One region of the Peribacillus sp. QJM3NY_7 genome, then DNA from elsewhere that is predicted to be linked to it. Evidence: riboswitches for the same ligand, from Rfam matches in the RefSeq annotation. Region 1 holds a riboswitch; each other region holds the start of a gene.
The links. A riboswitch is a leader RNA that binds a small molecule or an ion and turns the genes downstream of it on or off. The one in region 1 is predicted to bind cobalamin.

Region 1 (2,200 bases):
ATGAATGGCAGTGATATATTCAAAAATATCGTCAATACGGCGCCGACCGATGCTCCTGATGAAATACCTAATGTGTAAGGATCAGCGAGCGGATTCCGGAGCAGTCCTTGAAAAGCCGCACCCGCAATCGCAAGTGATGCCCCAACCAAACCAGCGAGCAGCACCCGCGGCAAGCGGATGTTCATCACGATATTCGTAAGCATCACATCCGGATCGGCAGAAATCGGCAAGTGGAAAATCTCCTTGCCGATTATTTGTATAAGTACGGGAATCGGAACTGGCACCGAACCAAAGGAAATGCCTACCGTCATTGCGAATAACAAAATCAACAACGCAATCAAATAAGCAAACGCCCATTTAGTTGTCAAATTGGTTCGGATAGACTGCTTTGGCAAGTTCCTCTACTCCTTCTATTAAGCGTGGACCGGAACGGGTCACCAAATCAGAATGGACATCAAAGACTTGGCCATTCTTAACAGCATTTACGTCTTGCCATCCTTTTCGGGCCTTCACTTCACTTACTGCATCTTTCGTATAATAACCATACGTTGTAATGATGACATCAGGATTTGCAGCAATCATCGACTCTTCATCAATTTTTGCCCAACCATCCAATTCAGCAGCCGCATTATCCGCTGAAATAATCTGAAGCATCTCATTCATGAAAGTATTTTTTCCAGGTGTGTATATTTCCGGTGAAGGCGAAACTTCCACTAAAACGGTCTTCCTATCCTCTTTCTTTACGGATTTGGCTTTTTCCTGGATATCCTTGAGCTTCGTTTTCATATCCGCAACGATTTCGTTTGCCTTATCATGTTCTCCCGTTGCCTTTCCAATCATTTCAATAGATTCATAGACCTGGTCAAAGCTTTGTGCATCATTGACTACGAGCACATCTATTCCAGCATCCTTAAGCTGCTGTAAACCCTCATTTGAATTATGGGCACTTGATGCATGCGCAAGAACAAGGTCAGGCTTCATGGAGACAATCAGCTCCGTGTTCATTTCCATTCCGCCAACTTTTTCAATTTCTTTCGTCTCTTCCGGGTAATTATCATTGTCGGAAACACCAACGACCTTTTTACCCAAACCAAGTGCAAAGACCACTTCCGTATTACTTGGTATCAACGAAACGATTTTCTTCGGTTCTTTTTCTATCGTAACTTTTTCCCCACTTGCATCTTTAATCGTAATCGGGAAAGCTTCGTGTTGAGCATGGTTCGTTTGCTCTTTTTCTTTTCCTTCATCAGCAGCACCACCGCAGCCTACCATCATACCTGCAGTAAGCAACATTAACAGTATCAGACCAAAAATCTTCTTCATTTTCATTCCCCACAATCTTTTTATTTAATTTCTTCATACCTAACAGAGAAAACCAATACTGGAAGATACTCCCCAAAACAAAAAGCATCTCCCGTTAAACGGAAGATGCTTGCATGGCAACAATATCAATACGGACTCTTTCTTAGGGTCTGCCACACACCTTCCCATCCGCGTAGGTTACAGGTGTACGAATTCTGGCAGGTCTCCTGGCTCATGGTCATCGTCAACGGCACCTTCCCATATCTCATACAGTGGTACACAGCCGTCAGCTCCCATATACAGTGGCGGGACCGCGTTGGCATTTCACCAACTTCCCTTTTAAGTCATTAAGACACCAAATCGTTCATATGTATATAATTTTCACTGCCTTCATTATACACCATGTAAGAATCGATTATTATATGATTTTTCTGAACAAGTGCGAAATGCCCCTTCCACCAATGCTTTGAAGCATTTTCAATCAGCGACGCAAACCCATTGATCGATAACCCTGGTGAAATCCGAACTCGATGCAGAGCATGCATCCCTTGGTCGCTTGAAGCTCCCCCAGGTTCGGTAGTGACTGCCATCTTGTATCCAGCTTCTTCTGACAGCCTGAGACTCTCTTCGTTATACCGGCCAACCGGATAGGAAAGCACTGTCGTGTTCTGGTCGAGGATATGGTCGAACAGCACCTTCGACTGAACCATTTCCGCTTCTTGCTGCTCTGCCGTCATGCGGTTCAGCTCCAAATGGTTGATGGTATGGCTTTCAATTGAAATCCCATCCCTGCTCATCGCCAACATTTGATTTTCAGTCAGGTGATGACCTTTATCAATGGACTTCCCGATCATGAAGACAGTTGCTTTCATATCATGTTCTTTTAATATCGGGAAGG
Region 2 (2,200 bases), 2.5 Mb from region 1:
AGGGTGCGAAGAACTTCCCGTAACGGAAGGAATCTTTAGGGCCGATAATATAAATACAAATGCGCCCGATAGGCCAAGTATCATTTTTGTTTCTGGGTTTTCCCTTACTTTGGACCTAATGGACCGGTAACCCAAGATTAAAAATGGAAGCGTCACGGCCCACCAGAATATAGCCCATTCTATGGGTAAAAAGCCCTCCATGATATGCATGGCCAATGCCCGTTTCGGGACAAAAAGCAATAAAATGACAAAATAAATAATTTTCCAATTGGTTCTTTTCATTCTTTCTCCTTTCAACACTTTTAATTGTTCTGATCAATCTTGAGAAGAAAAGCGGCGCCCAAACTAAAAAGCACTTCTCTCAAAGGAAAGAAGTGCGTAATGAACAGGAATTTTGCAGCATGAACCAACCATGGGCCATTTTGCCTGATCCGCACGCCCATCCTCGTAGGCTGAAACAGTTTCACGCTTCATGGCAGGTCTCCTGGCTTTGGTTCATCATCCCATTACATCCTTCCCATCTCATTTGACAGTGGATTAAAGTTAACGTAATGGAACTTCCCTTTACAGTGGCGGGACCGCTCCGGATTTTCACCGGCTTCCCTTTTAAGCTGAATTCCGAGAAATTCAACACCATGAAACTTATGTAATTATTTAGAAAATTCTCGTATAGTGTACCATAAAGAAATAATTCCAGCTACACTATCTTTTTTTTGGGGCCGAAATTTGTTGCGAGGATAGGATTGTAACTGGTTTTACACGTTTAAACTTTTCTAAACAGTCGGAATAAACTATTGAATTTTGACAAAGTTGTTATATGATAGATTAAGTTAGTTTGAAATGTATAATAAAACCAAATATTTCATTTTAAAAGTGCCCTTGTGTGAATAAGCAAGGGATAATAGGGAAATCGGTGAAAATCCGATGCAGCCCCCGCTACTGTAAACGCTGATGAATTGTCGATAGCCACTGGCATGATGCCGGGAAGGGACAAAGTAAAATGAAGCGTAAGCCAGGAAACCTGCTTTTAAAATTGCATGATACTTTTCGGAGGGAAAGGTAGAAGGACTATGACGATTTTGAGAGGATTTGGCATGCTTGCCTTTGGCTCCTCATTCATATAGTTTTTTTAAAACCTTGACTCTTATGTTAAGGTTTTTTATTTTGCCTTTTCCCTGAACTCAGGAGGAAGAAGATGACTACTTGGAACTTGACGGGTACAAATACGCATCTGTTGATTTGTAATGGGAGCAGCTGCATGAAAAAGGGCGGGGAAGAAGTAACCCAAGCGATTCGCGATGAAATTGCTTCAAAAGGACTGGATCTGAAAATCCATACAACGAGGACACGCTGTAACGGGAGATGTAAGGATGCCTGCGTTGTGATTGCCTATCCCCAAGGAAACTGGTATCGAGTGGAAACGCCTGATTTCGGTCGGCAGATCGTCAGTAATATCGATGATGGTGAGTTTGTTCCACAGATGATCTATCAATACAAAGACGGGGAAATGACCCCTAATCCAGATTTTCCTGCTCATACGGGTATTTCAAAGAACAAAGCGTAAAAGGAGATGTTTTAATGAGTACAAACGGTAAATTATTCGTCGTGGGCTTTGGGCCCGGGAATTTTGAACACATTACCAAACGTGCCGTCGAAGCCCTTCAAGAAAGTGACTACATCATTGGTTATAAAACTTATGTTGAACTCATTCAGGGACTGCTAACAGATCAAACGATCATTAGTACGGGGATGACCGAAGAGGTATCACGTGCACAGGAAGCAGTGAAACAAGCGGAGCTGGGAAAGAAAGTGGCGGTGATTTCCAGTGGGGATGCCGGAGTTTACGGGATGGCAGGGTTGGTTTATGAAGTATTGATTGAAAAAGGCTGGAAAGAAGAAACTGGAGTGGGCATTGAAGTCATTCCTGGCATCTCAGCAATCAACTCATGTGCGTCTTTACTTGGGGCGCCCGTCATGCACGATTCGTGTACGATCAGCCTCAGTGATCATTTAACTCCTTGGGAACTGATCGCTAAAAGGGTTGAAGCAGCTGCAATGGCAGACTTTGTCATTGCACTGTATAATCCGCGCAGCGGCAGGCGGACCCGGCAAATTGTTGAAACACAGAAAATTCTCCTCCGCTACCGCTCGCCGGATACACCTGTCGGGTTGGTGAAAAGTGCTTATCGCGATAGGCAGG
Region 3 (2,200 bases), 910 kb from region 1:
ATTCCTGTTGTTTTTGGTAACGGTCTTTAAATGGAAGCTGACGGCCGGCGGTCCTGTTTTTAACCTTTTCGACATTGGATTGTACAGACCCGTGATTTCGGACATTTGAATTGGCTAACGTTTGAATCGTAAATTTATTGGCATCGACTTTTTCGGCGATTGCTTCAATGCCTTGATTATTCCCTTTGACCAAAAGTGTGATTTCCTCAAGTTTCTCATCAGCGAAAGCAAGGGCCTCTTTCACTTCTTTTGAAAGGGCGGTTTCATTACGAACGGTCACCGGGACATGAAGCAGGGAACAAGAGGGCTGTAGCCAGATTTGGTCCTCGGCTACCTGTTTCTTAAGTGTCTCGATCAATTCGATTTTTTTGGATAAATCAGATAGCCAAATGTTTTTTCCGTCAATCACACCCGCTGCAAGCACTTTGTCCTTCGGGAAACCGAATGCCTCAAGATTACTTAAATTCCTCCCTTTATCATGTACAAAATCAAGACCGATCCCTTGGACTTGTAATTCGATGACTTCTTGGTAATGTTCCACGGCATCAAAGTATGTTTGTAGCATGATGTTCAGGTTTGGTGCTGCTTCATTCAGTTTTTCATAGAGGTAAGTAACGGTTTGCATATCATCTTTGGAAATGGATGAAACAAGGGAAGGCTCGTCCATTTGAACCCACTTCACGCCTTCTTGCTCCAACTCCCGCAGGATTTGCGTGTATAGGGGAAGCAGTCTCAGGATGATGCCAGGGATCTCTTGTTTATTGAAGCCTTTTGAAAGAGAGAGGAAAGTATAAGGTCCGATCAAAACGGGCTTCGTTTCGATCCCTAGCTTTTCCTTGGCTTCCCGATATGCTGTAAGTGGTTTATTTTCTGTTAAAGTAAGCTGTGCCAGTTTTAATTCAGGGACAATATAGTGATAGTTCGTATTGAACCATTTCGTCATTTCGGAAGCGACTTCATCATTGTTTCCGCGGGCCATTGAATAATAAACGGAAAGGGGGACTCTTCCTCCTTCATAAGCTGAATAACGTTCAGGAACAAGACCGAACATGACGGACATATCCAGCATTTGATCATAGAAAGTGAAGTCGTTGACAGGGATGATATCAATGCCCCGTTGCTTCTGTTTTTGTAAGTTGCCTAAACGGATTGCCTTTAGTTGTGCCGTAAATTCCGCTTCATCGATTTTACCTGACCAGTATGCTTCCAATGTACGTTTCCATTCACGATCTTCCCCGATTCGAGGGTAACCCAAACTGCTGCTCTTCAAAATTCCCATCCTCCTACATTCAATTGATCGAACAAAAAAAAGCATTCCTAACCGTCAAAAAAGAAAGTTAGAAATGCTTAAAATAAAGAGGCATGCAAAATGCCGCTTACAATTATAAGGTCCCTAACACCTCCCTATCTCCCGTAGGTTAAAACAGTGTTGTCGAAATAGGCAGGTCTCCTGACTTAGGGAATATCATTAGCGACTGGCCTTCCCGATCCGTTGATCAGTGGCATATTGATTGACGCTAACATTCCCATTACAGTGGCGGGACCGTGCCGGAATTACACCGGACTTCCCTTTTAATCCTAATGAAAATTAGGAACCTATTTCCACATATGAAATTTTGCAAAACCTGCCTTGTTAACTGTTCGCAGGTCAAAGATTTATAAAATAAAAACTATTATAAAAATTTAGACAATCTTAACATATCCGACCAAAAGGGTCAACATGGAAAAAAGATTAGGGAAAGTTTCCGTTTAATACGTTTGTCGGTGATAAGGCTGATTCCTAAAAAGAATATATTGTTTGGACAGGGAGTATGTATAGAGGGAGTGGCGTTTTGAAATGGGGCGTGGGGGATGACTTTCTACATCTTGATTGCAGGGATCATTTTTTGCATGGTGATGAGCATTCGTACGTTATTTCTTGTTGAGTCGGGAGGAAAGAAGTTTTCTCTTGAGGATATGCTGTGGCTTGGCAATTTATATGCGACGATATTAGTTGGATTTGCACTGATATATTTATTATACGAGCTTCAGAATCATTCGGTGATTCTTGATATGGGCAATCGGTTGGATGGGACTTTCTATGAACAATTGAAAACTTCTTTTTATTTTAGTGCGATGACGATGTTTTCTGTAGGATATGGAGATATAGCCCCGATTGGCATGGGCAGGATGATAGCTACCATTCAGGCCTTCATTGGGT

Region 2: it holds a riboswitch for cobalamin, as region 1 does, so the genes downstream of both, AC0VX1_RS11355 ((2Fe-2S) ferredoxin domain-containing protein) here and AC0VX1_RS26270 (ABC transporter substrate-binding protein) in region 1, are expected to answer to the same signal.
Region 3: it holds a riboswitch for cobalamin, as region 1 does, so the genes downstream of both, metE (5-methyltetrahydropteroyltriglutamate--homocysteine S-methyltransferase) here and AC0VX1_RS26270 (ABC transporter substrate-binding protein) in region 1, are expected to answer to the same signal.

The regions. Positions count from the first base shown of each region.
Region 1 covers NZ_CM149663.1:5,422,659-5,424,858, forward strand. The annotation lists gene AC0VX1_RS26265 (FecCD family ABC transporter permease) at 1-395, opposite strand, end outside; gene AC0VX1_RS26270 (ABC transporter substrate-binding protein) at 358-1,323, opposite strand; cobalamin riboswitch at 1,503-1,677, opposite strand; partial or broken gene AC0VX1_RS26275 (polysaccharide deacetylase family protein) at 1,776-2,200, opposite strand, start outside.
Region 2 covers NZ_CM149663.1:2,379,629-2,381,828, forward strand. The annotation lists gene AC0VX1_RS11345 (energy-coupling factor ABC transporter permease) at 1-282, opposite strand, end outside; gene AC0VX1_RS11350 (hypothetical protein) at 346-474, opposite strand; cobalamin riboswitch at 458-653, opposite strand; cobalamin riboswitch at 855-1,043, shown strand; gene AC0VX1_RS11355 ((2Fe-2S) ferredoxin domain-containing protein) at 1,196-1,564, shown strand; gene cobJ (precorrin-3B C(17)-methyltransferase) at 1,579-2,200, shown strand, end outside.
Region 3 covers NZ_CM149663.1:786,837-789,036, forward strand. The annotation lists gene metE (5-methyltetrahydropteroyltriglutamate--homocysteine S-methyltransferase) at 1-1,279, opposite strand, end outside; cobalamin riboswitch at 1,424-1,615, opposite strand; gene AC0VX1_RS03705 (potassium channel family protein) at 1,852-2,200, shown strand, end outside.